Regions from separate parts of the Chryseobacterium sp. GP-SGM7 genome, predicted to be linked through region 3. Evidence: riboswitches for the same ligand, from Rfam matches in the RefSeq annotation. Region 3 holds a riboswitch; each other region holds the start of a gene.

Region 1 (10,137 bases), on a different contig from region 3:
GGGGCTAGTATTTCTGTCCAGTTCATAATTTATTTTAAAAAGGTAAATCTTCTTCCTCTTCTTCTTCCTCCTCTTGGCTATGCTGTATTACGAAAGATTCTGTCATTTTAAAATCTAACTTATCTTGATTATCTAAAATCCAATTTTCCCCATTTTCATTTAATCGACATACAGGATATTCACTCCATTGATCAACCTCCATCGAAACGCTTACAAATTGTAGTTTTTCTAAAGATCTAATACCAACACTTGTAGCCATATCATTAAAACCAGATTTATTCATCTCTGTTTTTAGCATATGAACTGGAAAAGATTCTTGTTTAGAAAATGTATTCTCCATCAATAAAACCAATATCGCAAATTCATGGTTTTTCAATCCTTTAATTTCTTGGACAGGAATATTACTCAAAACTTCAATAGTTTTAATTTTATTCTCAAGTGCTTTAATTTTATTAGTAATTCTTTGAGACAAATCATTAAAATCACTTATTGATGCTGTTTTATAAGTAATTATAAATTTATGTTGAATATCAAATGGGAATTTTCCTAATCTTTCTTCCGAACAAACCATAACTATATTTTTCCCACAAGCAAAAGCATATCCTAATTCATACCAAACATTTGGATTATCTGTAGTTATTTCCGCAAAACATAAATCACTTTCTTTTATTTTTTGCTCAATATCTTCTATTGGAATTGTCACAGCATCATCTTTATCAACTCTATACGGAATAAAACCAGAGTTTTTAATTGCTGGCTCAAAAACATCAGTATATCTTTTATCAAATTTATCTCTATCAAATGGTTGAATTACAAAACATGTTTTCATTAAATGGCTTTTCTTAATAGTCAAATATACGAAATATTAAAAATTCTTCTTAAGAATAGTTCTTTAAGCTGTAAACCAAATTATCCGGAAACCCCTCATCTTTTCTATCTTCCAAAATAAAATTATGTTTTAAAAGAAGACCTTTCGAGTTTTCATTAAACTTATTGGTCATCGCAACAATTTCCTGCAAATGTAAATCATTAAACCCAAAATTTAAAACCGTCTGTAAAGCTTCAGACATTAATCCTCTTCAGTGATATTCTGGCAATAATTCATAACCTACTTCTGCTTCTTTTCTGTCTTCCGAAAAATTCCAGAGACAAATTGTTCCGATAAGATTGGGTTGATTTTTAAATGCAATCCCGAAGTAAACCGTTTCTTTGTTTTCAATCCTTTTTTTGATGGTTAAAATAAAATCCAGCGCATCATAATTTGTTTTTGGAGGAATTCTTTTGACAAACTGATTGACAACTTCATTGCTTCGAATTTTTAAAATATCATCAACGTGGCTTTCGTCAATGGGTTTTAAAATTAATCTTTCGGTTTCCAGTTTCATATCTCAAATATAATAAAAACCTTATTGAAGTTATTTTATATTTAAATTGAACCATTAAGACCATTTAAGAGGTTAAGTTTTTATTAAGGAAAATCAAATAGATTTTTTTTGAAAGCAGATAGATAAAATCGTAGCAGTGCTTAATATTCTTAACTCCTTAATAAAATCTTAATGGTTCAAAATTAAAAATACATTCTCAAATTGTTTCATTTTCAAATTAATTATCTTTGCACTGTGTATATAAATAAAGAAGATTTAGACGAATTAGAGTTTCCGCAATTGCTCGCGGAAATTTCTCCTTTTGCGTACTCTCCGAAAACGAGAGATAAAATTCTTCAACTTCGTCCGATGGAAATTGACGAGGCAGAACTTTCCCTTAAAAAAACTTCCGAATATTTATCAAGTTTTGAAAGTTCAAATGCTATTCCGTTTGATGAATATGAAGATATTGAAAGTGAACTAAAATTGATGCTGATCGAAAATTATCGATTGGAAAATGTGGCTTTCATAAAAATAAAAACGCTTACGGAACAAATCGGGAAACTGCAGAAGTTTTTCCCAACCATGCCAGAAACCTTCCCAACATTGATAAAGGATGTTTCTGTGCTTGAATTTAAAAAAGAAATCATTGATAAAGTTGATAAAGTTTTCAACCGTTTTGGCGAAGTAAAAAGTGAAGCTTCCCCGATTTTAAAAACGTTGAGAGCCGAAATTCAACTGGCTAAAAAAGCTATTCAGGAGAATTTCAACAGAGTTTTATTCAATTACGGACAAAGCGATTTTCTGGATGACATCCGGGAAAGCATTATTGAAGATCAAAGAGTTTTAGCGGTAAAATCAGCGTACAAAAAAAGAGTTCCGGGAAGAGTTTTAGGACTATCAAAAACAGGTTCTATTACTTATATTCAGCCAGATTCTGTTGTAAAACATTATTTCAAACTGAAAGAAGATCAGGAAGAAGAAAAAAAAGAAATCGACAAAATCCTGAGAAAACTGACTGCAGAATTGGCAGAATTTCAACCTCAGCTTTGGAGATATCAAATGTATATTTTTGATCTTGATTTAACAAGAGCCAAAGCAAAATTCGGAGAATTAATCAACGGAGTTTTACCCAAAATCAACCGTCACAGAACACTGAAATTAAGAGAAGCTTTTCATCCTTTATTATTTTTAAGAAATAAAGCTGAAAATAAAACTATTTTCTCCCAAACTTTAAGCTTAACAGATCACAACAGAATTATCTGTATTTCCGGACCGAATGCGGGCGGAAAATCGATTACGTTAAAAACTGTCGGATTGCTTCAACTGATGATTCAGAGTGGAATTTTAGTTCCTACCCATCCAAAATCTGAGATGTTTTTCTTTGATAAAATCATGACCGATATTGGTGATAATCAATCGATTGAAAATCATCTTTCGACGTATTCATCAAGATTAAAGAAAATGGGCGGAATCATTCGTGAAGCCGATGCCAATACGCTTTTACTGATTGACGAATTTGGAACGGGCTCTGATCCTGAATTAGGTGGCGCTTTAGCCGAAAGTTTCCTTGAGTTTTTCTACGACAAAAAAAGTTTTGCCATTATTACAACGCATTATACCAATATTAAACTGGTGGTGGAAGAACTTCCGAATGCGCAAAATGCAGCCATGCTTTTCAATGAAGAAACATTGGAACCAATGTATAAGCTGGAAATCGGGCAAGCCGGAAGTTCATTTACATTTGAAGTGGCTGAAAAAAATAAAATACCGAGATTTATCATTCATTCTGCCAAGAAAAAAGTGGAACATGATATTGTGAATTTAGATAAAACCATCGTAAAGCTTCAACAGGAAAAATACGAGGTTGAGAAACTGAAAACCGATCTTGCCGAAAGAAAAGAATCTGTAGAAGACAAACGCGATAATCTGCAAAAACTAAATGAACAGCTTCAGCAAAAGCTCTTTAACTTCCAGAAATTATATGAAGATGAACATCGAAAACTTCAGTTTGGAGGAAAGATAGAAGCTTTTATCGACAGTTATGTAAAAGGAAAATCACGAAAAGATGTGGTGAAGGATTTTGTGAAGATTCTGGAGCAGGAAAAGTTCAGAAAAATAGGAGCAGATAAAGATGAAACGAAACGTCTTCAGGTTGTGAAAAGAAAAATAACACAACAGCTGAAAAAAGAAGATGTCATTGAAAAAATTACCGAGACGAACGAAAAAATCGAGGAAAAACGTAAATCTGACAGAGAACTTTGGATGAAAGTCGGGCAACGTGTAAGAATTGCAGGAAGTACGAGTGTGGGAACGATTGAGAAGATTTCCAGAAATAAAGTGACTGTAAATTACGGAACCTTTAAAACCTTGATTGATGCGGACGAACTGGAGAGAATTTAGTATAGATGACTGTAAAAACTCACATTACATTTAAAGATTTTTTGAATTTTCACATTAAAAATTCATTAACAAGAATTATTCTGTTTTCAACATTATTGATTGGAATTTTCATTTTGAATTTTTACAATGCGGAAAATGACACGAAAGAAGTTTTAAAATCTGCTTCCATGTGGTTTATCGTCATTCTTATATTTCTCATTGTACGTTCTTATTTTAGTTTAAAAAATGCTTTTTATTCAAACAAAAACATTCAGGAAGAAATTTCTTACACTTTTACTGATGAAAAAATCTCTACCAAAGGAAAAACCTTCGAAAGTGATTTTATCTGGAAAACGGTTTACAGAGTTAAAGAAAACAAAGACTGGTTTTTGATTTATCAGAGTAAACTAACAATGAACATGGTTCCGAAAAAGTATTTTACAACGGTGCAGATTCGAGAACTTAGAAATATGATTCAGAAAAATAATGTAAAATCGAAACTTAAAAACGATTAAAATTAAATAAAAGAGAGTGCCTTGATGGATACTCTCTTTTGTTTTTATTGTTATTTTTGAAAATGCTTATCAGTTTAAAAATTTTATGGATTTTTTATAAAAAACTTCTCATTCCGGGAATTTTGTTTTCTTTACTGCTTTCATTTCCTCTCGGATTGACAATGCAGAATTTCAGTTTGTGCTTTCTTTTGATATTTCCCTTGCTGCATTATTTTATTTATGAAATGAGATTAAAAAACGAATATCTTTTTTATGCAAATTTTGGTTTTTCAAGAATACAACTTTGGAGTATTACAATTTTACTGGGAATTATTTTAAAATTTGTGAGTGCATTTTTATGAGTAAACTTCACATTGACAGCATTACGAAATCTTTTGGTGAAAAAGATATTTTGAAAGACATCTTTTTAAGTTTAGAAACTGGAAAAATTGCCGGAATTTTAGGACGAAACGGTTCAGGAAAATCAACTTTATTTCAGATTATTTTTGGAACTATTAAAGGTGAAACGCAATTTATTAAGTTTAATAATGAAATTCTGAGAAATCAGTCGGACAGAAAAAATAAGATTGCTTATTTGCCTCAACATTCTTTTTTACCTAAGAATATAAAAATCAAAAGTCTTGTCGGTTTGTTTTGTACTGAAAAAAACAATACAGAAATTTTTGATGTAGAATTTGTTCGACCTTTTTTAAATGAAACTCCAAAAACACTTTCAGGAGGAGAATTAAGAATTATAGAAACCCTTTTGATTATATTTTCAGGAGCAGAGTTTGTTTTATTGGATGAGCCATTTCACAGTTTGTCACCAAAAATGATTACCGAATTAAAAAAAATTATTAAACAACAAACTGAAAATAAAGGTTTTATCATTTCAGATCATCAATATCATGATGTTTTGGATGTTTCTGATGATTTTTTTCTGCTTTCTGAAGGTTATTTAAGGCCGGTTAAAGATTTAAAAGAATTGAAGCAGTTTAATTATCTTCCGAAAAATATTTAATTTATATCTTTGAGCTACAAATATTCTTTATAATGACTTTCATAAACAAAGCAATCTTTTTATCGATATTCAGTATTTTTTCTTTTGCGTTGATTAATGCACAGAATAAAGTTCCTTTTGGTGTTGTAAAAGCTGAAGATGGTTATGCGATGGTGCGTGTACACAAAGAAGACTACCGTAAAATCGTTGATAAAATCAGAATGAAAAAAGGTGATGTTTTTGTTTATGTAAAACCCGCTCCGGGAGAAACCGACTGGATCTGGATTAAATATCCCGAAAAAGAAGAGTTACCAAAACCATTTGTAAGATACGACAGTCTTAATAAAGAAGGGATGGTAAACAAAGGCCGGATTGCATTTATCGATCAGCTTCCGAAATTCACTCCTGTTTTATCTAAAAACGGTAGATCTGTTACTTTTACTGACAATAACAATCCTAAAACTCCGGCAAACCAGAGAACAAAAGTGGTGATTGATATTTATCCTTCCAACGCAAAATTCAAAAAGCAGGAAAAAGATGCAGAAGGGAACATCGTTAAAATTGACAAGCAAAAACCTTGGGGAATCAGCAAAGAGCTTCCTGAAGATTTAACTGAAATAAAATCTATTCGAGTACAACAACCGGGCAGAGGTTCAGTTTTCGTGAGAGAAGGGATAAAAAATTTATTTCAGCCTACCAAAGATTTTGAAAACATGGGCGTAACTTCAATGGACGATGATCATGTTTTTCTTTATATGATTAATGGATCCGGTGAAAACAGATACACCACTTTCTGGACGATTAAAGAAGGCAAAGCAATCAGCCAGATCATTTTCAGTAATCCTGAATAATTCTTAGAAAATATCCTTTATTATTAGTACTTTTGCAACCGAAAAGAATTGAGCTTTCAGAGGAAATCTTTTTGCTTTTTACTTTTCAGGAAATTGGGTTTTGCTTAACGCAGATTAAAAGGGAATCGTGTGAAAATCACGTACTGTCGCGCAACTGTAAGTAACCAAAGTCTTTATAATAAACCACTGTTTCGTTTTAAACAAAATGGGAAGGGATAAAGATGTTACAAGTCAGGAGACCTGCCTGTTTCTTTAGACAAAAACTTTCGCGATTTGAAGTTTATTGATCTTATAATTCTTTGGGAATTTTATGTTCCCGAATTATTCTGTGGATTGTTATAGTATTTCATTTTCGCTTTAATTTAATAATGAAATATGACTACAGAAGAAAGAATTCAAGCCTCGGAAACCCGAATTTTCAAAGCCGTTTTCCCCAATACAACCAATCATTACGACACCCTTTTTGGAGGAACTGCGATGCAATTGATGGATGAAGTTGCCTTTATTGCTGCAACAAGATTTGCGAGAAAACGTGTGGTAACCGTTAGTAGCGATAAAATTGATTTTAAAAGATCAATCCCTGCAGGAACGATTGTAGAATTAATCGGGAGAGTTTCTCAAGTAGGAAATACAAGTATGAAAGTAAACGTAGAAATCTACACTGAACAAATGTACTCTTACGAAAGAGAAAAGGCGATTGTGGGAGATTTTACTTTTGTGGCAATCGACGAATTTAAGAAACCAATTCAAATTTTATAATAGATGAGCGGTAGTTTTTGACTGCCATTCGTCACTTTCAGTCTTTATTTAAAAGGTTTCGGAAAACTTAACTGTTCGTTGAAACCTTTTTCCTTAAATAAAATCTAAATTACGGTAGACACACTCCATTTAATTATGACAGGAGTCGTCTATGTGATTATATGTTGTGTTGTTAATTCGGATTGAACTTAATATTGAAATACTTTAAATAATCCTCTATTGGTTCCAATCCCATTTCTTTTCTTCTTTCGTTTACAGTTTCAGGATTTTCTAATTTATACAATTTACCATTTTCTATTTGTGAACCATATATTTGGGGTTCTCCTTCGTCCATTAACATCCTGTCTTTCATCAATGCGTATTGTTGTTTAGATAAGTCTCCATTTTTTACCGCTTTTTCTACATAAGGAAAATACTTTATTCTGATTTCTTTACTACTATGTTGCAATCCCAACCAGATTGCATCCATTTGTTTTTGATCCACCTCTTTTAATGTAGGCATACCGCACTTTTCAATAATGCTGATTACTAATTCCTGATTCCTGTGATCTTCTTTAGCGTATTTGATGGGTTCATTTGCTTTTCTAATCCGTTGGTCACTTTCTAAAACTTCGCTCAGGATTTGACGTTTTTTGCTGCAATCGACTTCAATAATATCCACCGAACCTACATAGACAAATTTATCCTTATTCATATAAAGGAATATCGATATGATTACAACAATAGCGATTAATATGCTAAATAATATTTTTTTTACTTTCATTTCTATTTTTTTGTCATATTCCCAAATAGGCTGACCGTTTTTGAAATATAACACAAAAATAGGAATTATTTTTAAGTGTCGGAATAAACTCTTATAAAAAAGATGTGTTCAATCACAAAAATTTGCTTTAGATTTTCATTTATCTTAAAACCTTTTTCGATTCCAAATTGAGATTTAAAAAATGATGAAAAGCCTCTCCCAATTCATCAGAAGCGCGGCTGATTGCATTTTCCAGCATATTTCTGATTTGCAGTTCGGTCACTTTAGCTTCTGTCCAGCTTTTTCCGGAGGTATGAGAATTTAAAATAAAAGGCATGATTCTATCAATTGCGCAGGCAAAAATAGCATCTGGAGTCTCTTCTTGTTCAAATTCCAGCCAAAGATTAAAAAATTCTGAGCGCAGCGGTTCGTCTAAAATCCCAAAAATATTTTGAGCGGAAAGTTTTTCTCTATCAAATTTCCCAACCATTGCAGCTTCGTCAAAAAGAAAAGTATCTCCTGCTTCAATTTCCACCAAATCGTGAATAGAGAGCATTCTGATGACTCTCAGCAAATCAATATCGGCTCTGTTTTTAGCATAAGGAAATAAAATCTGAGCTAAAATGATAATCTGCCAGGAATGTTCGGCTGTATTTTCTCTTCTGGAATCATCTGCATTGTAATTTCTTCTCTGAACATTTTTCAGTGCATCCACTGCAACGATAAAATTTATTTCTTTCTGTATTTTCATTATTTTTCTTTAAAATATAGTTCTCTGGGATACGTTGTGGTTTTTGAAAACCATTTGTAATCTATAAATTCTCTTTTTACGGTAACAACCTTTTTTGGATCTCTTGTGTCTTCTTCAAACTCTAAAACTTTTACTAAGCCTTTATATGGAAAAAACTGATATTCTGAACTAAGATTCAAACAGCAGCCATTTTTTTGATTCGTAATAATTCTCTGATGCCCGGAATCGGTTTTAAACATTCCTGAATTTGAACGAATCAAAGCATTAAAATCATCATTCAGAACAAATTGTTTTGCAGAATCATAGGTATAAACTTCATACAAAGGGTTTTTATTGCTTCGTCCGTTTCTTACGGCAACATCCTCAATTCCGTCAAAATTAAAATCATCAAAAATGATTGAATTCTTTAACGAATCGAGAATAGGTTTTCTGATTTCATCAAAATCTAAATAAAAATCAGCTGATGATAAAGTCTGATATTTCTTCATTGTAGCTTTATCGTAAAGGTCTATCATCGTTTTTCCACTGCATATATTCTCTCCACAACTTTCGATATTGGCAATCACATTGTAAGTTTTCGAAACATTCGGCAGTTCAAAATAATTTTGAGCGTTACAGAACATTCCAAAACATACTAAGATTAATAGTGGTTTTCCATAATTCATTTTGAGTTAATTTAGGTTTTTAGTTAGTAACAAATATAGAAATTTATGTAAAATTTCACTTTATTTCTAATATTTAATCAACAGGTAAAATTCAGGTTAAAAATTATCCATCTGATTTTCAATTAATTAAATATAATTTTAAAATAATTTCACTACTTTGTATTGCATATTACCATTTTAATTACATATCTTTGTAATGTAAAATCGGAATAGGTTCAACTAGCTAGGAACCGAAAGCTGAAAATTTATATAACTAATTAACAAAACCTATTAAAGATGAATACCGAAAATACCAAAGCGCAAATGCGAAAAGGGATTCTGGAATTCTGTATTTTAAGCCTCATCAACCACAGAGAAATGTATGTTTCTGACCTGATTGATGAACTGAAAAAAGGAAAACTGGATGTAGTGGAAGGAACCCTCTACCCTCTTTTAACCAGACTGAAAAACGGAGAATTTCTCTCCTACAGATGGGAAGAATCTACGGGAGGACCGCCCAGAAAATATTATCAGATTACAGAAAAAGGCAAAACGTTTTTATCTGAATTACAAAACACCTGGAAAGAATTAACAGATTCTGTAACCCAAATTATTCAAAAACACTAAAAACAAAAGCTATGAACAAGACACTCTCAATAGGACTCGCAGGTTTTTCTTTTACAATAGAAGAGCACGCATATATAAAGCTCAGCGATTATCTTAATGCTCTGAGAAACTCTATGGATGCTTCTGAAGCCGATGAGGTAATTCATGATATCGAGATCAGAATTGTTGAAATCTTCAGAGATACTTTAGGGAAACGTGAAGTAATAAATGATAACGATGTAGAAAGAGTAATAGCACAAATCGGGTCTCCGGAAAAAATCGAGGAGCAGGAAGAGGCATATTATTCTGAAAAAAATACAAAAACTAATTTTTCAGGAACAAGTTACAGCGACAAGAAACAACTGTTCCGTGATTCTGAAAGACAAAAAATCGCCGGAGTTTGTGCAGGTTTAGCAGCTTATTTCGGAATTGATATTACAGGAATGAGACTAATCTGGGTCGGAGCATTCATTATCTTATGTTTCGGAGCTCCCGTAATGTTATTCGTACCTCTTCTTTACATCATTCTTTGGGCAATTTTACC
Region 2 (10,137 bases), on a different contig from region 3:
GAATGGATCGAGCAAATGGCAGAAGAATTTGCAGTAAAATCAGCAATAAAAATGTAGAAAGCGTTTGGCTTTTGGCAAATGGCAATTGGCTTTTTGCCAAAGGTTAAATAAATTATAATCAATCTTTTGGCGGTCAAGCGACAAGCTAATAGCCAAAAGCAATAAGCTAAAAGCAAAAATATTATGAATTTCAATACAAAAGTTATACACGGCGGACAACACCACGAATCTGCAACAGGTTCTGTAAACGTTCCGGTTTTTTTAACATCTACTTTCGCACAAAAAAGCCCGGGAGTGCATTCAGGATACGAATATTCAAGAGCAGCAAACCCTACAAGACAGGCTTTGGAAGATTCTTTGGCAAGCATCGAAAACGGAGCGAGAGGCTTGGCTTTCGGTTCTGGTTTGGCGGCAATCGACTGTGTTTTAAAATTATTAAATCCAGGCGATGAGGTTATTGCTGTGGATGATTTATACGGTGGAACTTACAGAATGTTCACCAGACTTTTCGAAAAATATCAGTTGAAATTTACCTTCGTGAATTTCGATGATGTTTCTACAATTGCAGATGTTATTACCGATAAAACTAAATTAATCTGGGTTGAAACTCCAACAAATCCATTGATGAAGTTGGTTGATATCAAAGCTGTTGTAGAAATTGCAAAAGGAAAAGATATTTTAGTTGCAGTAGATAATACTTTTGCAACGCCATATCTTCAGAGACCAATCGACATGGGAGCAGATATTGTGATGCATTCAGCGACAAAATATTTAGGAGGTCATTCTGATGTTATTGCAGGAGCTTTGATCGCAAAAGATGCAGAATTAGGAGAAAAACTTCATTTCATCCAGTTTGCAAGTGGTGGAATTTTAGGTCCGCACGATTCTTATTTGGTTTTAAGAGGAATTAAAACTTTAGCATTAAGAGTCCAGAGACATTCTGAAAACGGAATGGCTGTAGCAAAATATTTAGAATCTCATCCTGCAGTTGCACAGGTAATTTACCCGGGATTGGAATCTCATCCGCAATATGAATTGGCAAAAACTCAGATGAAAGACTTCGGAGGAATGGTTTCTTTTACTTTTAAATCAGGGAAAAAAGAAGATGCCATTAAATTTTTAGAAAAAGTAAGAGTGTTTACTTTAGCTGAATCTTTGGGAGGCGTAGAATCTTTGGCAAATCATCCGGCTTTGATGACACACGCTTCCATTCCTGCCGAAAAACGTGCAGAATTGGGAATTACAGATGATTTGGTTCGTCTTAGCGTTGGAATCGAAGATGCGGAAGATTTAATTGCAGATTTAGAGAAAGCTTTTTCTTAAAATAAAAACCATAAGCATCCGTTTTTAAGCGGATGTTTATTTTTAAACCAATGGTAATGAAAAATACAAGAAAAGCTACAATGGAGGATTTAAGTCAATTGACTGAATTATTTGACCAATATAGGATTTTCTATCATAAAGATTCTGACTTGTCTGCAGCAGCAAACTTTTTAAAAGAAAGAATTGAAAATAAAGATTCTGAAATTTTTGTTGCTGAAAATGAAGGTAAATTGGTTGGCTTCGTTCAATTATACCCATTGTTTTCTTCTACAAGAATGAAACGATATTGGTTGCTGAATGATTTATTTGTTAATGAAAATCACCGCGGAAAAGGCTTTTCAAAAGAATTGATTGAAGAATCAAAAGATTTGGCAAAATCTACCAGTGCAGCAGGAATCCTCCTTGAAACAGGAAAATCCAACGAAATAGGAAATAAATTATACCCAAGTTGCGGATTTGAAATATACGACGAAGTGAATTTCTATGAATGGACGAATGAAGTGTAGTGAATTGTCAATCATCAATCGTCAATTTTCTAAAACTCATAATTTATAATTAATAACTTATAACTAAAAAAATGACTGATTTTCAAAAATACATTCAACGATATTTAGATTTAATTCCATCTGAAAACTGGTCGGAAGAATTGAAAAATGTTGGTGATAAAACCGTCTCCCTGTATTGTTTTTTGACGGAAGAACAGTCTAAATTTGCCTACGCAGAAGGAAAATGGACTTTAAAAGAAGTACTTCTTCATTTATCAGATACCGAAAGAGTTTTTCAGTACAGAATTTTAGCTTTTGCAAGAAACGAAAAAAATGAACTTCCGGGATTTGATGAAGAAGGTTACGCTTCGAATTCTTTTGCTAACGAAAGAAGTGTAGCATCTTTGGTGGAAGAATATCAATTGGTAAGAAATTCTTCGCAGGTTTTATTAGAGAATTTAAATCCGTCAGTTTTAAATAATATCGGGACTGCAAACGGAAACCAGATTTCTGTTCAGACCATATGCAAATTAATTGTCGGTCATAATATTCATCATTTAAATGTGATTGAAGAGAGATATTTGCCGAACCTGTGATATCAAAAAAAATAAATATTGTACTTATAATTAGTGTGCTGATCTTTTTAATATCACTCACACAAAATTGTATTATTTATCAATATTTTGATGAGATACATTATCCATCATATCTAGCTTTTTTGTTAGGTTGGACATATTTTGATGGAGTTCGTTGGGAATGCTTTGTTTGGTTAGCAAATCCATTTTATTTTTTAGGAATTGTTTTAATTATTAAAAGAAATCACAATGCAGTTCTTTCTCTCATTATTTCATCATTTTTGGCAGTTGCATTTATGTTTTTTGAAAACATAACAATTACTAAAAGTGGAAGAATAGCTCCAATAATTAAATTAGAATTAGGTTACTTTTTGTGGTTAATATCAATTTTATTTGCAACTTTCTGCTCAATATTTATAAAAAATAAAATATGGAAAACATCATACAAATATTAAAATCCGGAGGTACAATCCTTTACCCGACTGATACAATCTGGGGAATCGGTTGTGACGCAACAAATATCGACGCGATCAACAAAATTTTTGACATCAAGAAGCGTGAAAAAAACAAATCCATGATTATTTTGGTGGAAACTGAAAAAAGATTGCAGGATTTAGTCGACGTTCCGGAAATGGCTTGGGAAATTATGGATTTGAGCGAAAAACCGGTGACATTGGTTTATCAGAATCCAAAAGGTTTGCCAAAAGAATTATTGGCGGAAGACGGAAGTATCGGAATTCGTTTGGTGAAAAATGATTTCTGTAAAAAATTGATTACCAAATTAAATAAACCTTTGGTCTCCACTTCAGCCAATTTCAGTGGGGAGAAAAGTCCGTTGAAGTTTTCTGATATTTCGAAAGAAATCATTGATCTGGTTGATTTTGCTGTGGAAGAAGACAGAGAAAAAGTTTCGCAATATTCTGGTTCATCAGTGATTAAAATATGGAGTGACAATAGAATTAAGGTTCTAAGAGAATAATTTATTTCCCACAGATTACGCAGATTTGCACAGATTTCTGATCATTTTTAAGAGAAAATCTTAGTTTTTAAAATGATTTCTCTAATATTGGTGTCATTTAACTAAAACTAATGTAACTGATGTGTAAAAAATCTTTGCTGCTTTAAAAAGCGATTTGTTTGTAAATATTTATCTTTGCAAAATAGCTAACCATTAAGAAGTCGGAAATTAAGTTTTTTAACCTTAAATCTGATTTCTTAATGGTTTTACATTAGAAATGGATTTTCATTAACATTATTTGAGAATTTAATATCTAAAATCTAATATCTAACATCTATAAAAAATGTTCATTAATCTTAATCAAAATAGAAATCTAAAACTTTTCAAAATTATTTCTGAAGTTGCTTCCGGAAACAATCAGTCTGTGTACATTGTTGGTGGTTTTGTGCGAGATTTATTAATGAAAAGAAAAGCTTCTACGGATATTGATTTTGTGACTGAACAAAACGGAATAGAACTGGCTCAAAATGTTGCCAAAACTATTGATCCGAAAATGAAAGTTTCTGTTTTCAAAACCTACGGAACGGCAATGATCAAATATAAGGATCTGGAATTGGAATTCGTAGGAGCAAGAAAAGAGAGTTATACCGAAAATAGCCGTAAACCGGAAGTTGAGGGCGGAACCATTGAAGACGATCAAAAAAGGAGAGATTTTACCATCAATGCAATGGCAGTTTCTCTGAATAAAGACAATTTTGGAGAATTAATTGATCCTTTTAACGGAATTGATGATCTGGAAAAAGGGATTTTAAGAACTCCGTTAGAGCCTGCTCAAACTTATTCTGATGATCCGTTGAGAATGATGAGAGCAATTCGTTTTGCCTCGACTTTAAATTTTTCAATCGAAGAAAATTCATTGGAAGCCATTAAACAGGAAGCTGAGAGAATAAAGATTGTTTCGATGGAAAGAATTATGGTTGAATTTAATAAAATCATGCTTTCCCAAAAACCTTCAATTGGATTAAAACTAATGGAACAAACGGGTTTAATGAAATTAATTATTCCTGAATTGATCGATCTGAAAGGAGTAGAAGAAGTAGAAGGACAAACCCATAAAGATAATTTTTACCACACTTTGGAAGTTGTTGACAATATTTCTGAGAACACAGATAATCTCTGGCTTCGCTGGTCTGCATTGCTTCACGACATCGGAAAAGCTCCCACCAAAAAATTCGTTGAAGGAACTGGCTGGACTTTCCATGGACACGAGTTTTTAGGTTCAAAAATGGTGAAAAAGCTGTTTCAAAAATTAAAATTACCATTGAATGCAGACATGAAATATGTTCAGAAAATGGTGAAACTTTCGTCTCGTCCAATCGCTTTGATTACCGATGATGCTTCAGATTCTGCATTGAGAAGATTATTATTTGATGCAGGAGAGGATATGGAAGATCTATTTACACTTTGTAAAGCCGATATTACGACCAAAAATTCAAGAAAACAGGAAAAATTCAAGAAAAACTTTGAATATGTTGCAGTAAAAATAAAAGAGGTTGAAGAAAAAGATCAGGTAAGAAATTTCCAGCCACCGATTTCTGGAGAAGAAATTATGACGATGTTTAATTTACAACCCGGACGGGAAATCGGTATTTTAAAGGAAAAAGTAAAAGAAGCAATTCTGGAAGGCGAGATTGGAAATGATCATGAAGAGGCAAAGACTTTTGTGATTGCGGAAGCCGAAAAATTAGGTTTAACTTTAGCTTAAAAAATAACAATACAAAAAAATGCGGCTTCAAAAGAAACCGCATTTTTTATTTTAAAAAAGAATCTGAGATTAATAGTTTCTGTAAACTGATGTAGCTCCTATTCCTGCTGTGAATTTGCTAATGATTGCTCCTGCAGTAGTATATACAGTAATTTCACTTGCCTGCGTAAATCCTTTTACATCAGATACGAAAATCCTTCCATCTAAAACAGAAAATCCGTAAACAGTAAAGTTTGCTCCACCATCGACTGCAGTGATAAGAGGTGTAGAAGGAACTGTGGTTGCGTTCATATCCATTGAATAAATTTTATTGCTTGAGCTGAAATAAAATCTTCCGCCATCAACCTGAAGGTTTCTTCCGTTTGTAATTCCCGTAAGAGTAGTTGTTTTTACAATAGCTCCTGCCGGAGAAATCTGATAAATGTAAGAATCTGTAGTTCCTGCCGAAATCGTGTAAACGTTATTGTTATAAGAAACAGTCTTATTGATGTTTCCGTTGGGAACCGGGATTGCAGCTCCGTCAATAGTATTGCTTGTGGTATTGATTTTAGTTATGGTATTACCAAACCCATAAGAAGCATTCTGTATAAAAATATTTCCACCTGCTTCCACAACGTTTTCAACTGTACTTGTTGATGCAAAATCAATTTTCTTTACGAAAGAATTATCAGATAATTTATATACGTTTACATATTTAGCTCCGCCGTATTTATCGTTAGAAACATATAGATTTCCATTAGCAACTGCCATATAACGAGGATTATCCAATTGAGTGGTAATTTCTCCTGTTTTTTTGAAAGTTATACGATCTACAACTTTAATTTTGTTTGAATTATTCAACAAAAGATATGCTTTATCCCCATTGAAAACCATGGTTTGAAGTACATCACCTAAGTTTTCGTTGTTTTTTGCTTTATAAATGTCATTTTGCATCAGGCTAAGATCTTTTGTAACGAAAGTTACCTCAGCATTTGGTTTTCCAAAATTACCTTCATTAGTGATAAAAATTCCGTTGTTATAAGTGATTTCAGGAATAACTTCTTCGTAATCCGAAGTACACGAAATCGAAAATAACAGGACGAATCCGAAAATAATCTGTAGTAATTTGTTTAATTTCATAATATGATAATGTTAAAAATTTATTGTTGCGTTGACACTGTAATTTCTCTTTGGCAGCGGATAATAATCTACCGTTTCATACACAGTATCGGTAATATTGTTCACTCTAAATCCTAAAGTGTATTTTTTTAAAATGGTTGCAGAAATTCCTCCATTCATTACAAAATAAGGATAAATCGCATATTTTTTACTTTCATCAGAAGTCGTATAAGTTAATCCGTTAAACATTCCCTGTGCGTAAACTTTCAAAAATTTGTATTGATAATCTATATTCGAAGACATTTTATGCAACGGAACATACGTCAGCTGTTTTTGAGTTGCCAAATCTACGGATTTTGTGTAAACATATCCTGCAATTAGCTTTACAGAATGATTTTTATTAAAACTTTTTTGGTAACTCAATTGAGATTCCAAACCATAAGATTCTACTTTATCGGTATTAAAAGCTCCCCAATAACCAAACGTTGTTGGTAACCAACGAATCATATTATCGATTTTCATATAATACGGGTTTAAACTTAGCGTAAAACCCGCCACACTAAATTCATGATTCATATCTGCCTGAACCGAGGTTTCGGATTTCAGATTAAGATTTCCTCCCGGATTCCAGTACAGATCATTAAATGAAGGGAATCTGAAGTTTTTTGATGCGTTTACATTAACCTGATACCAACTGTTCGCTTTCCATTTTCCTGAAAAAGAGTAGAGAAGAGGCGAATCTATATTTTCAACAAAATCTTGTTTAATTCCTGCTTCAAATCTAAGATTCGGTGTTGCAAAATATCTTAATAAACCAGCAACTGAGCCTATGTTTCTACTTACATTTTTTATCCCAGAATCTCCTAAACCATCGCCCTGATTTTGCTGAAATTCACCAATCACATTAATATTCAGTTTAGAAATGATGAAATAATTAAAATCATTTTTGAAAATGTAATTTTTATTAATTCCACCGCTCGTAAAAGGTGCATTATAAACTCCAAAATACTGGAAATTATCTTCTGTGTAAGCTGCTTTTAAACTGTTTGAAATTCTAGATTTATTAATGTCCCAGGAAAGTAAACTTCTTAAAGTCTGTGCTTTATAACTGGTCTTATTTCCGTTCTCTTCAAGAATTCTGTAGTTTTGTGAAGCATCATAAAACTGACTTTGCCATGATATTGTCTGATGATTGGCAATCTTATAAGCTGCTCCAAAATTAAAAGTCGTATTGTAAAACTTTCCGTTTCGGTTGATATAGTTATTTTTTTCCGGAACTTTATAATCATTTTCACTGATAAAATAATTTCCCGAAGCTTTAATGCTGAATTTATCATTGCTGTAACCTGCTTTCAAAAAATTGTTGTAAGTCCCGAAAGATGCAGCTTCAGAGTTAAATAATCCGCTAAAACCTTTATTAAAGCTCAGATTATTATTCAAATGAATACTTCCGCCAATGGCTCCGCTTCCGTAAATCACACTTCCGCCACCAGATTTGATCTCCATTTGATCATATCCAAAAAGTGCAATATTATTAATGTCTCCCTGTCCTAAAAACTGAGAATTAATATTAATTCCGTTCCAGACAAAAGCAGTCTGTTGAGCCGTTGTTCCTCTGAAAGAAGGTGAAGAAACTGCACCACGACCATTTTCTTTGATGTAAACCGGCGATTGAAAACGCAATACTTCAGAAAGGTTAGACGAGTTTTTTTGAATATCTTTAGGAGATAAAGTATGTAACGAATGAAAAAGCTTAACTTTTTTCATTTGATTGTCGAAAACATATACGGTATCAATCGTTTTTTCCTGACCAAAATATAAGGCAAAGCAGGAAGAAACAGAAACCAAAACGAGTGTTCTTTTTAAAATCATAATCTATTTGCCTTTCCTCCGAAAGCAATCATTTATTAATATTCTAAAATTCCGGCAGGTCTCCTGACTTTCGCTTTTGCTACACCTTCCCGTTTTTGACAGTGGTTTTTTGTAGAAAATAAGGTTGCGATTTACAGTTGCGGGGACAGTCTGGGATTTCCACCCAATTCCCTCTTAGTTCCAATACCTTGGAAACCAAAATTTTTGCAAATATAGTTTTTTTGAAAAGAAAGATTAAATTTTATTAATGCTAAAATATAATCTTAATCTTTATTTAAATTAAAGTTTTTTAAAGCAAAATAATAAAAAAATATTTTCAATCATCTGTGTTAATCTGTTTAATCTGTGGGAAAATTACTACAAAAACGTTCCGTCAAAATAAAACGGCAACAAATCTTTAATAGAACTCACCTTAATCACTTCATCATTTAAATTAGAAAAATAAAGCTCGATATTTTCATTTTGCTTGGTTTCATATTCAATAATACTTTGTCGGCAAGCTCCACAAGGCGGAATCGGAGGGTTTTTCTCTGAAAATTCTTTTGGTCCGCCTACAACAAATATTTTTTTAACAATCTGATTCGGAAAATTAGCTCCAATCCAGAATAATGCAGTTCTTTCTGCGCAAAGTCCGGAAGGAAAAGCAGCATTCTCCTGATTGTTTCCTGAGAAAATTTCGCCGTTTTCAAGCAAAACCGCACAACCCACAAAGAAGTTGGAGTAAGGTGCATAAGCATTTTTTCTTGCCTGAATTGCTTTTTCAAAAAGGCTGTTTTCAACTTCGTTAAGGTCGTTCCTGCTTTTGAAATGTTCGTAACTGATTTTTATATCTTTTTTCATTTTTGTCTGCGTAAAAAGGGGCATAAAAGTAAACCTTTTTGACGAAGCTGGCAATATCTTTGTTACGATAGTAAATCGTAAATTTAAACTTTTAAAAAATAAATTCAATGTTATATTCTCCTATAAAATTCAGAAATGTAGAGCTGAAAAACCGTTGGGTAATGTCGCCAATGTGCATGTATTCTGCTGAAAATGGTCTGGCTAATGATTTTCATTTTGTTCATTACGGAAGTCGGGCTCAAGGTGGAACCGGACTTTTAATTGTGGAAGCAAGCGGCGTAGAACCGAAAGGCAGAATTACCAATCATTGCATGGGAATCTGGAATGACGAACAGGCTGAAAAACTTCAGAAAATTGTAGAATTTGTTCATAAAAACTCAGAAAGTAAAATAGGAATTCAATTGGCACATGCAGGAAGGAAAGGTTCTACGTGGGAAAATAAACAGATTTCTCTGGAGGAAGGCTGGGAAACTCTCGCGCCAAGTCCGATTCCTTATCACCCGACAGAAAGAATTCCACACGTATTGACTGTAGAAGAAATTAAAGAACAGATTCAGAATTTTAAAAATGCTGCAAAACGTGCTGTAAATGCTGGTTTTGATGTTGTTGAAATTCATGCAGCTCATGGATATTTGGTTCATCAGTTTTTATCTCCACTTTCGAATGTGAGAACTGACGAATACGGCGGAAGTTTTGAAAACAGGATTAGATTTTTAATTGAAATTGTAGACGCTGTTAACCAGGAATTAAATGAAAATGTTGCTCTTTTTGTAAGAATTTCCGGGACAGAATATGCTGAAAACGGTTGGAATATTGATGAAAGTGTTGAGCTGTCTAAAATTTTAAAACAGCATAATGTAGATTTAGTCGATGTTTCAAGTGGTGGGAATATTCACGGAGCAAAAATTCCGGTTTTTGACGGTTATCAGGTTCCGTTTTCTTCAGCAGTGAGAAATCAGGCAAATGTGAAAACCGCGGCGGTTGGTTTGATTACAAAAACTGAACAGGCGGAAGACATTTTGCAAAACGGTGACGCAGATTTGATATTTGTAGCGAGAGAGATTTTAAGAAACCCGTATTTGGCAGTTCAGGGCTCTTTTGAAACGAAAAAAGAATGTTTTTTTCCGCATCAGTATTTGAGAGCGAAAATTTCTTCTTAATTTTAGCTGCGAATTTAAAAAAAGACAATGCATATAGAAGATTTTATGCTTCCGTGTCCCA
Region 3 (10,137 bases):
CAGATTTGGAAAGATTTTTCCACGGGAAAAGGGGGAACTGCAATTTCGTTTTTAATGGAAATTGAAAATTTCACCTATCCTGAAGCTCTCCGTCACGCTGCCAAAAAATACGGAATCGAAATTGAAGAAGATCAACGCGAGTTTTCCGAAGAAGCTAAAAATGCTCAGTCTGAAAGAGATATTCTCTACAAAATACACGAAGTTGCCAACGATTATTTTCAAAATATTCTTTGGGAAAATGATGAGGGAAAAGCAATCGGACTTTCATATTTCAGAGAGCGTGAACTGAAAGATGACATTATCAAAAAATTTCAGCTTGGTTATTCACCAGAAAAGAAAAATTCATTTACCGAATATGCGATTGAAAAAGGATATTCTAAGGAGATTTTAGAAAAATCAGGACTGGCAATTTTCCCTGAAAATGCTCCGAACGGAATCGACCGTTTCCGTGAAAGGGTAATGTTCCCGATTCACAGTTTTTCGGGAAGAGTTTTAGGTTTTGGGGCCAGAATTCTTAAAAATAATATTAAAACCGCCAAATATCTCAACTCTCCTGAAACAGAAATTTACCACAAATCAAATGTTCTGTATGGTTTAAATCAAAGCAAACAGGCGATTTCAAGAAAAAATATCTGTCTCTTAGTGGAAGGTTATATGGATGTGATTTCACTTCATATGTCCGGAATTGAAAACGTGGTGGCAAGCTCAGGAACTTCTTTAACGACGGAGCAGATTAAGCTGATCAAAAGGCTCACAGAAAATGTAACGATTCTTTTTGACGGTGATAACGCAGGAATAAAAGCGAGTTTCAGAAGTATAGATATGCTTTTAACGGAAGGGATGAACATCAGAGTTCTGCTATTTCCGGATGGCGATGATCCCGATTCTTTTGCCCGAAAACATCCACAGGAGTATGTCGAAAAATTCATCGAAAATCAGGCGATGGATTTCATTGATTTTAAAGCTGAAATTCTTTTAAAAGAAGTCGGAAATGATCCGATCAAAAAAGCTGAAGCAATCCGTGATATTGTAAAATCGGTTGGTTTCGTTCAGAATGCTTTGAAAAGGGAGGTTTATTTAAAGGAAGTCTCGAATAAATTTGGTCTTTCTGAGCAGAGTTTGTTTAATGAACTGGATGTTCAGAGGCAGGTTTCACAAAATCAAAGTCAGCACGCTCAACAGCAAAAAGAAAGTGCCGCTCCCGTAAAAATGGAGATTGTTCCTTTTGATGAGGAGAAAAGTGATCCGTATCTGTATGATGTTTTGTTTATGGAAAACAAATTGATCGATCATATGTTGATGTTTGGAGATATTGTTTTAAAACGAACCGACGATAATAATACGGAATATCAAATTACCGTTATTGAAGAAATTTTGCATCATTTTGATGAAGAACAGTATAAATTTCTGGTAAAAGGAAACGAAATTATCATTGATCAGGTAAAAGAAGGAATTCAGAATGACGAGCTTCGAAGCGGAAGCTTTTTTATAAGTTTTATGGATGAAGAAATCACCACAAAAGTTGTTGATGCATTAATTCCTCTGGATGAGCTTGAAAACTGGAGTTCAAGAAATATTCATCCGCCTAATTATGGTGATAAAGTTGCCGAGCAAATTAAAGGAGATGTTTTGCTTCATAAATACAGATATATCGATTATTTAATGAAAGAGACTATTTCTGAGCTTGATAAATACAGCAGTACCGATGAAGCAAAGTATTTTGAGCTCATCAAAAAAATTACTTTATTGAAACAGGCTTCGATGAGATTGAATGACATTATAGAATATTCGCCCATTAAAGGAATTTATGTGGATAGGAAGAGATAGTAAATAGTTGATCGTTTTTAGTTGTCAGTTGATAGTCTATAATTCGGGTTTAAACGGATAATTAATTATTCATACAGGTTAAAATTAATTTGAAGAATTTTAAACCTAAACCTAAACCTTACAATCTAAACTGACAAAAAGTCTTATAAATTTTTAGGAATAAAAGTTGTAATTTACAGTTCAAATAAATTTTAAAAATACCAATAGAAATATGGACATTAAAAAAGAATTCAGAGATTTCTCTACGAAACATTTAGGAAACAACGGTTTGGTAACCGATCAGTATATGGGAATGTTTAACCCAACCAATCTTACGCCTTACATCATGGAAGAAAGGAGATTAAACGTTGCACAAATGGACGTTTTCTCTCGTTTGATGATGGACAGAATTATTTTCTTAGGAACAGGAATTGATGATCAGGTTGCAAACATTGTAACGGCTCAGCTACTTTTCCTGGAAAGTGCAGATCCTTCAAAAGATATTCAGATCTACATCAATTCTCCGGGAGGAAGTGTTTATGCAGGTTTAGGGATTTATGATACAATGCAGATCATTAAACCGGATGTTGCAACAATCTGTACAGGTATTGCCGCTTCTATGGGAGCTGTTTTATTGGTTGCAGGTGAAAAAGGAAAACGTTCTGCGTTAAAACACTCAAGAGTGATGATTCACCAACCTTCCGGTGGAGCTCAAGGTGTGGCTTCAGATATGGAAATCAATTTGAGAGAAATGTTGAAACTTAAAAAAGAGTTGTATGACATTATTTCAGATCATTCCGGACAGACTTACGAGTGGGTTGAGAAAGCTTCAGACAGAGATTACTGGATGACTTCTACCGAAGCAAAGGAGTTTGGAATGGTAGATGAGGTTTTACAGAGATCTAAAGAAAAGAAATAATTTTTTCTTGAGCTAAAATAAAAATCCCCGTTCACTGACAAAAGTAAGCGGGGATTTTTTGTGTTTTTAGAATCGTTTATTTTTTAATTATCTTATGAGTGGTTGTTGATTTGTATGTTTTAATTTCAACAAAATAAACTCCTGATGGAAAGCTTTGAATATTAATTTTTTTATGTAAAGTATTCATTACTTTTTGCCCGGAAATAGAGTAGATGTTTATATTTTTAATGTCATCTTTTGTTTCGATTACAATAAAATCAGTCACAGGATTTGGGTAAATCTTAAAAGTTTCCTTTACAGAATTTGAAGCACTTAAAGTAAGATTCGCTTCAGTTGGCGTAAAAGGTCTTCTTGTACCGAAACTCAATCCGAACCAATCATTATTATTTAAAGTAATCGCTGAAAGATTGGCGTTGGTTTTCCAGTTTGATAAATTGGTTCCTTTGTATAATTTCCAAATATTTGTTCCGCTTGCTGTTCCTGAAAAAGAATTTAATGATAAAGTTGAAACCTGATTGGAAGCTGAAGTGTAATTAAATGTACTTGTTTGTGCATCAATTAATTGTAAAGCCTGTTCCGCAGTAATTGTTCCGTTATATTGAATTCCGAATACGAAAGAATTGGCGTTTCCGTTTGAATTATTAGTTCCGAAATCTATCACAACTAAGCTTTTGTTAGAACCTGTTCCAATCCAGTTGGTGATTTGAGAAGCATTGTACCAAAGCGAACTGTATGCTGGAATTGGTGTTGCAGGAGCTTGAGCAGTTGGATTACTGAATCCGTAACTTGCACCATACCATTTTCCGTTTGAGATGGTTCCGGTATTCATCCAACCTGCCATAGACCAGTTATTAGTATCGTCTCCACTCCACAAACTCCAATAATCAGGAACAGACTGTGCAAGATGTTCATTAAAGGAAATTTTATCGAGAAAACCATTGTTGAAGGTTAAATTATAATCAAATGAAGATTCTGCGCTTTTAATCATCTGCAACATTTGAGGTCCGGTCACATTTTGTCCCGGATTAAATTTTACTCCCCAAACATATGATCTGTCATCGGTTCCATCTTTGAAATCTGCAACAAAATACGCAGTCTGAGAACCTGTTCCCACAAAAAACTTTACATCATTCGCCGTAAATTGCGCTAGACAATTTCCAACAATAAGAATAAACCAAAGACTAAATATTTTTCGCATTGTAATCTTATTTAATGATTAATTTTTCGCTGAAACTGTTATTTTTATCAGTAATTTTTACAATATAAATTCCCTTAGAAAGTGCACTTACATCAATTCCGTTTTCTGAATATTGAGTATTAATTGCAATTCTTCCATTTAAATCATAAACCTTAACATTTCCCGAATATAAACCCTCGACAAAGAATTTGTTGCTTGCAGGATTCGGATATAATGACAATTTAGAAGCTTTAGCATTTTCAACAGTTGAAAGAGAAGCGTTGCTGTATGCAATAATTTGGTTTGGCAGGGAAGTTACCGTAAAAGTGTTTAATAAAGAACCTTGTAGATCGTAAGTGTAAATTTTTCCCGGTGCAATATATCCTTGTGGATCAGCTGCATATATTTTATTATTTACAACATTAAATCCATAAGCAGTTCCATAGCTGTTTACCGTAATCGGCGTAATGGCAATCGGAGTTGTAGTAATTGAAGGCGAAGCGATTGATGTTTTATAAATCGAAGCTTCGTTCATGTAATAAATATTCGTTCCGTCGGTGTCCATATAAGATGGTTTTACTCCCACCGGAAATGTTGTGCTTGAGGCTACAGTTTGTGTCGTTGTATTGTAAACAGTAAGTCTTCCAAAAGATGTTGCAGAATAAGGATCTCCCGAACTCATAATATACAATAAGTTATCTTTTTCAAAAATACTGTTTGGAGAATTTCCGACATTTACCTGAGATTCAACCGTATTGGTTGTAGTATTGATAATATCCATAAACTGATTCAATCCGAAACCTCCTTTCAATAAAACATACAATTTATTGTTTTTAGCAAAGATTTTTTCAGGACCATTTCCTACAGGAATATTTGCTTCGTGAGCATAAGTGCTTATATTATAAACGGATACGTAATTTGTTGTAGAACCGTTTCCTCCCCAATTGGTTACATAAAATTTATTTCCGCTGAATGCGATGTATCTTGGATTGTCAAGATTGGAAGAGATTGTTGTAATCAATGAAAAATCAGATTTGTTGATGACTTTGATTTGGTTTGAAATATTTAAAACTACAAAAATCTTATCACCAAAAATTTTAATATCCTGAGCTGTATCGCCCAATACAGCATTGTTATTTTTACTTTTGTAGTAATTGTTGGTGACAACCGATTGGTTATTAATGAAAGAAATTTCAGCAGAATTGCTTCCCGCACCGCCTTCGTTGAGTACCAAGACTCCTTCAGTCTGAGCATTTGCAAAAGAAATTACAAACGCAAGAATAAGAAAATAGATTTTCTTCATGATATAATTTAAATTAAAGTTTTATTCCCGAAACTTCACTGCAGGGAAAAACATTCATGAAAAAACCTATAAAGATTCTTATTTCATAAACTTTTCTTCCCGAAAGTTGAAATTCATTTAAGGCAGGTCTCCTGGCTTGCATCTTATTATTACCTTCCCATTTTGTTTCAGGCAAAACAGTGGTTTTCCTTATAATAAGTCGAATAGCTTACAGTTGCGGGTACAGCTCAAGAATTATTGTATTTCACTTGATTCCCTATTAATGAACTCGAGGTTCAACCTTAAACTTCTGCAAAGATATTACTTAAATTTTGATTGTTATTTTATTAATAGTTTAATAATTTTTAAATTATGTTGAATAATAAATAATTTAAAAATCAATATTTTATTAATTTAACTAAAAAAGACATACCAGATGATATGTCTTTACTTTTTCGTATGAATAATTTTCTTAATTAAAACCTTCAATAATTTTTGAGAAATCTTCAAGTTTTAAAGCAGCTCCACCGATAAGACCACCATCGATATCTGGCTGAGAGAAGATTTCTTTTGCGTTATCAGGCTTTACAGAACCACCGTAAAGGATAGAAATTTCGTCAGCAACTTCCTGTCCGTATTTTTCAGCGATAATTCCTCTGATGTGAGCGTGAATTTCCTGCGCCTGTTCCGGCGTTGCAGTTTCACCCGTTCCGATTGCCCAAACTGGCTCGTAAGCAATCACCACTTTTTTTATTTCTTCAGCAGAAAGAGTAAAAAGAGCAGTTTCGGTCTGAGTTTTTACCACGTCAAAATGTTGTCCGGCTTTTCTTTGCTCTAAAGTTTCTCCGTTACAGTAAACAGGAATTAAACCTTTATCTAAAGCTAATTTTACTTTTTTATTGCAGCTTTCGTCAGTTTCACCGTGATATTGTCTTCTTTCAGAGTGACCGATCAAAGAACCGGTTGCGTCGATAGATTCAAGCATATCTGCTGAAAGTTCGCCTGTATAAGCTCCGCTTTCAAATTCGCTCATATCCTGAGAAAATACTCCGATTTCGTTTTTCTCAAAAATATCTTTTGCCATCATTAAATACAATGAAGGCGGTGCAATCCAAACTTCACAGTTGGTTGTATTTTCATTTTTGTAACTTAATAACTGAATCATTAATTGTTGAGCATCAATGACGTTTTTGTTCATTTTCCAGTTTCCTGCAACTATTTTTCTTCTCATAGTTTCTATATTATCTTTTTTGTTTTTTATAAATTAAATTTAGTACGTGAAATTTGCTATCTGCAAGAACCTTTATTTTTTCTCGCAGATTATTTTGATTTAGCAGATTTAAAGATTGTTAACGACTCTTTTTATGCTATCGATAATGTTTGTCGTATTAAAGTTGATTAATAAGCCCAATTTCTTGTTTGATAATTTTAGATAAGAATACAGTTGTTTGTAATGTATTGCTTCTAATTCTTTTATAGATTTTAATTCTAAAATTACTTTATCCTCCACTAATATATCAATTCTAAAATTTAAGTCAAACTTTTTGTTATTGTAATATACTGGAATTAAAACTTCAGATTTTACATTTAAGCCATTTTCTTCAAGTTCGTAGATTAATATTCTTTGGTAAATTGATTCCAATAAACCAGGCCCTAATTGATTGTAAACGTTAAAAATACATTTACGAATTATATATGAAATTTCATTTTCAGTCATTTAATAATCTGCAAAATTTGCTAAATCTGCGAGAACTCATTTATTTACTAATTCCCTCCAGTTTAAACATAAATGCATATTCAAGCGCAATATCTTTCAGATAATCAAATCTTCCGGAAGCACCTCCATGACCGTATTCCATATCTGTTTTTAAGAATAGGACATTTTTGTCAGTTTTCAAATCTCTTAATTTTGCCACCCATTTTGCAGGCTCAAAATATTGTACCTGAGAATCATGCAAACCCGTTGTAACTAATAAGTTCGGATAGCTTTTTCTCTCAATATTTTCGTACGGAGAATAAGATTTCATGTAATTGTATGCTTCTTTGTTATTCGGATTTCCCCATTCATCATATTCATTCGTTGTCAATGGAATACTTTCATCCAACATTGTATTGACCACATCCACAAACGGAACCTGTGCAATGATTCCATTCCAAAGTTCAGGTTTCATGTTGACAATCGCTCCCATCAAAAGTCCACCTGCACTTCCACCCTGAGCGTACAAATGTTTGGGTGAAGTATATTTTTCTTTCACTAAAAATTCTCCGGCATCGATGAAATCGGTAAAAGTATTTTTCTTTTTCATCATTTTTCCGTCTTCATACCATTGCCTTCCCATTTCCTGACCTCCGCGAATATGTGCAATCGCAAAGGCAAAACCCCGGTCTAAAAGACTGAGTCTTGTACTGCTGAACGTTGCATCCATCGAACTTCCATAAGAGCCGTAAGCGTAGAGTAGAAGCGGATTTTTTCCGTCCTTTTTATAGCCTTTTTTATAAACAATAGAAATCGGGATTTTTGTGCCGTCTTTTGCAAAAGCAAAAAGTCTTTCCGTTACATAATTGGCTTTATTGTAGCCTCCTAAAACTTCCTGCTGTTTGAGTAAAATTCTTTTTCCTGTCTGTAAATTCTGCTCAAATTGTGAGCTCGGCGTAATCATAGAAGTATATCCGAATCTGAAATAATCGGTATTGTATTCAGGATTTCCTGATGGATAAACAGTGTAAGCTGCTTCGTCGAATTTTAAGAACTCTTTTTTATTGGTTCTTCTGTCAATAATTGCCAATTGCGAAAGTCCGTTTTGTCTTTCACTGAACACGAGATAATTTTTAAACTCACTGATTCCTTCCATCAAAACATCTTTGCGGTGCGGAATAAAATCTTTCCAGTTTTCAACATTCGTTTTATCCAAAGGAGTTTCCATGACTTTGAAATTCAACGCATCTTTATTGGTTGTAATTAAAAATTTATCTTCTAAAGGCGTTACATCATACAAAACATCTTTTATTCTCGGCTGGAAAACTTTAAATGTACCTTTTGGCTCATCTGCGCTTAAAAATCTTGTTTCCGAAGAAGTTGTTGCTGAAGAAACAATCATAATAAATTTTTCATTCTTAGATTTTCCGACACCAATATAATTCGTCTTGTCTATTTCCTCATAAACCAAAACGTCTTTTGAAGGATCGGTTCCTAAAGAATGTCTGTAAATTTTCTCTGTTAAAAGAGTTTCAGGATTTTTTCCGGTATAGAAAATGGTTTTGTTGTCATTTGCCCAGGTCGCTGATCCTGTTGTATTTTTAATTCCCAAATCGACGGTTTTACCAGTCGTTAAATCTTTTAAAAATAATTTATACTGCCTTCTTGAAACGTCATCCACTCCGTAAATCATTTTAGAATTATCCGGACTGATGCTGAAACCCGCTGCAGAATAATAAGCATGACCTTCTGCAAGCTGATCTACATCCAAAAGAATTTCTTCGGGCGAACTGAGGTTGTCTTTTTTTCTGCAATATTTAAAATACTGTTTTCCTGTTTCAGTTCGTGTGTAATAATAATATCCTTTTTTGAAAACAGGCACAGATTCATCTTTTTCTTTAATTCTTGCCTTCATCTCCTGAAAAAGTTTTTCCCTGAAAGGTTCTGTATCTTTCATCATTCCTTCCCAATAATTATTTTCAGCAGTGAGATATTCAACAACCTGGGTGGAATCTTTTCCTTTTTTAAAATAATCAATCATCCAGTAATAGGGATCATTCACTTTATCATTATGAATATTTCTCAGATGCTGCTTTTTATCGGCAACCGGAGCTTTCATTTCAGGGAAAATCTGAGATTGGAACATTGTTGTACTCATTATTAAAAGGGACAGGCAGGTTTTTTTCATATCAATATTTGTATTTTTCGTTAGTTTAAGCTCCAAAGATTCTTTAAAAGAATGTAGAAAGTGTGTTCTTCATCAGTCACTTTATCATCAGCTTTAATCAGCGTTTTTGCAAACTGAATAAAGTGCAGACGTTCTTCTTCCGTAGAATCATCCAGAAAACAACGCCCGTGAAATTCAAAATGATCTTTCCATTCTTCAGGTTGAAGCAAAGCAATCGCTTCCAGTTCGTTATCTAAATTTATTTTAAAAGGAAATTCATCAGCAAGATATTGTTGTACCAACATACCTTCTTCGGGAGCAAATTCTCCGTCAACAGACGAAAGAATCATTAATAAGTGATAACCGGCGATAGATTTATTTGATTTTTGCATTTTAATAAGTTTAAAGTTTAACGTTCTGAGTTTAATGTTTTCAAAGTAATGAAAATTGACAATTCACCCATTTACAATTGACCATCTCAGTCAACATAGTTTTTTGCAGATTGTTTGTCTATAATTTTTCCTTTTTCTAAGATCAAAACAAATGGATTACTTCTTGCGATGGTTTTAATTGCAGTTCCGTCCATCATTGCGTTTTTGATTGTTTTAAAAGTATTTTGTTCGGTAGAAACACCGTAGATTACAGCTCCTTTTTGGGCATTGACTTTGGCTTCTATTTTTTTAATTAATTCAGGCGAAACTTCTTTCGGATGATAAGAGAAAACTAAAATTGTTTTTGGAGCATTAATGATTTCGTCCGTTAAATCACTTCCTGTAGGGTCTTCAATTTTAAATTTTACGATTTCAGATTTATAGCCTTCTTTAATGAGTTTAGATTCGTTTTTACCTTCTTCAATTTTCCATGGCGAACCTTCTTCCCAATATTTTGTCTGGTTTACATAATCATCCTGATTTACCTTTAGAATTTCTCCGGTTTTAGAATTTTTCATCGAATAAACAGTCTTATACTCAGAAGGATTTTTACTAATTTTATTTTTCTCAGCTTTAATATCTGTACCTATTTTATAATCACGGAAATCGATAATCGGCTCGTTGATAATTCCCTGGGCCATTATGTAAATCATAATTCC

What was found. A riboswitch is a leader RNA that binds a small molecule or an ion and turns the genes downstream of it on or off. The one in region 3 is predicted to bind cobalamin.
Region 1: it holds a riboswitch for cobalamin, as region 3 does, so the genes downstream of both, ACOOWA_RS13500 (acyl-CoA thioesterase) here and ACOOWA_RS03335 (T9SS type A sorting domain-containing protein) in region 3, are expected to answer to the same signal.
Region 2: it holds a riboswitch for cobalamin, as region 3 does, so the genes downstream of both, ACOOWA_RS12230 (TonB-dependent receptor plug domain-containing protein) here and ACOOWA_RS03335 (T9SS type A sorting domain-containing protein) in region 3, are expected to answer to the same signal.

What each region holds. Positions count from the first base shown of each region.
Region 1 covers NZ_JBMHFF010000003.1:231,620-241,756, forward strand. The annotation lists gene ACOOWA_RS13465 (uracil-DNA glycosylase) at 1-26, opposite strand, end outside; gene ACOOWA_RS13470 (hypothetical protein) at 35-829, opposite strand; partial or broken gene ACOOWA_RS13475 (GNAT family N-acetyltransferase) at 879-1,385, opposite strand; gene ACOOWA_RS13480 (endonuclease MutS2) at 1,620-3,767, shown strand; gene ACOOWA_RS13485 (YcxB family protein) at 3,773-4,261, shown strand; gene ACOOWA_RS13490 (ATP-binding cassette domain-containing protein) at 4,599-5,261, shown strand; gene ACOOWA_RS13495 (hypothetical protein) at 5,294-6,091, shown strand; cobalamin riboswitch at 6,170-6,354, shown strand; gene ACOOWA_RS13500 (acyl-CoA thioesterase) at 6,467-6,850, shown strand; gene ACOOWA_RS13505 (DUF6624 domain-containing protein) at 7,023-7,613, opposite strand; gene ACOOWA_RS13510 (HD domain-containing protein) at 7,753-8,343, opposite strand; gene ACOOWA_RS13515 (XAC2610-related protein) at 8,343-9,008, opposite strand; gene ACOOWA_RS13520 (PadR family transcriptional regulator) at 9,285-9,614, shown strand; gene ACOOWA_RS13525 (PspC domain-containing protein) at 9,626-10,137, shown strand, end outside.
Region 2 covers NZ_JBMHFF010000002.1:768,365-778,501, forward strand. The annotation lists gene gldC (gliding motility protein GldC) at 1-57, shown strand, start outside; gene ACOOWA_RS12200 (cystathionine gamma-synthase) at 184-1,323, shown strand; gene ACOOWA_RS12205 (GNAT family N-acetyltransferase) at 1,380-1,829, shown strand; gene ACOOWA_RS12210 (DinB family protein) at 1,901-2,404, shown strand; gene ACOOWA_RS12215 (L-threonylcarbamoyladenylate synthase) at 2,814-3,362, shown strand; gene ACOOWA_RS12220 (CCA tRNA nucleotidyltransferase) at 3,685-5,106, shown strand; gene ACOOWA_RS12225 (YncE family protein) at 5,176-6,225, opposite strand; gene ACOOWA_RS12230 (TonB-dependent receptor plug domain-containing protein) at 6,238-8,076, opposite strand; cobalamin riboswitch at 8,112-8,291, opposite strand; gene cdd (cytidine deaminase) at 8,434-8,916, opposite strand; gene namA (NADPH dehydrogenase NamA) at 9,024-10,076, shown strand; gene ACOOWA_RS12245 (DUF2752 domain-containing protein) at 10,104-10,137, shown strand, end outside.
Region 3 covers NZ_JBMHFF010000001.1:732,382-742,518, forward strand. The annotation lists gene dnaG (DNA primase) at 1-1,827, shown strand, start outside; gene clpP (ATP-dependent Clp endopeptidase proteolytic subunit ClpP) at 2,039-2,725, shown strand; gene ACOOWA_RS03330 (T9SS type A sorting domain-containing protein) at 2,802-3,923, opposite strand; gene ACOOWA_RS03335 (T9SS type A sorting domain-containing protein) at 3,931-5,205, opposite strand; cobalamin riboswitch at 5,309-5,504, opposite strand; gene tpiA (triose-phosphate isomerase) at 5,657-6,415, opposite strand; gene ACOOWA_RS03345 (GxxExxY protein) at 6,524-6,901, opposite strand; gene ACOOWA_RS03350 (S9 family peptidase) at 6,942-9,068, opposite strand; gene ACOOWA_RS03355 (TerB family tellurite resistance protein) at 9,089-9,439, opposite strand; gene ACOOWA_RS03360 (BT_3928 family protein) at 9,526-10,137, opposite strand, start outside.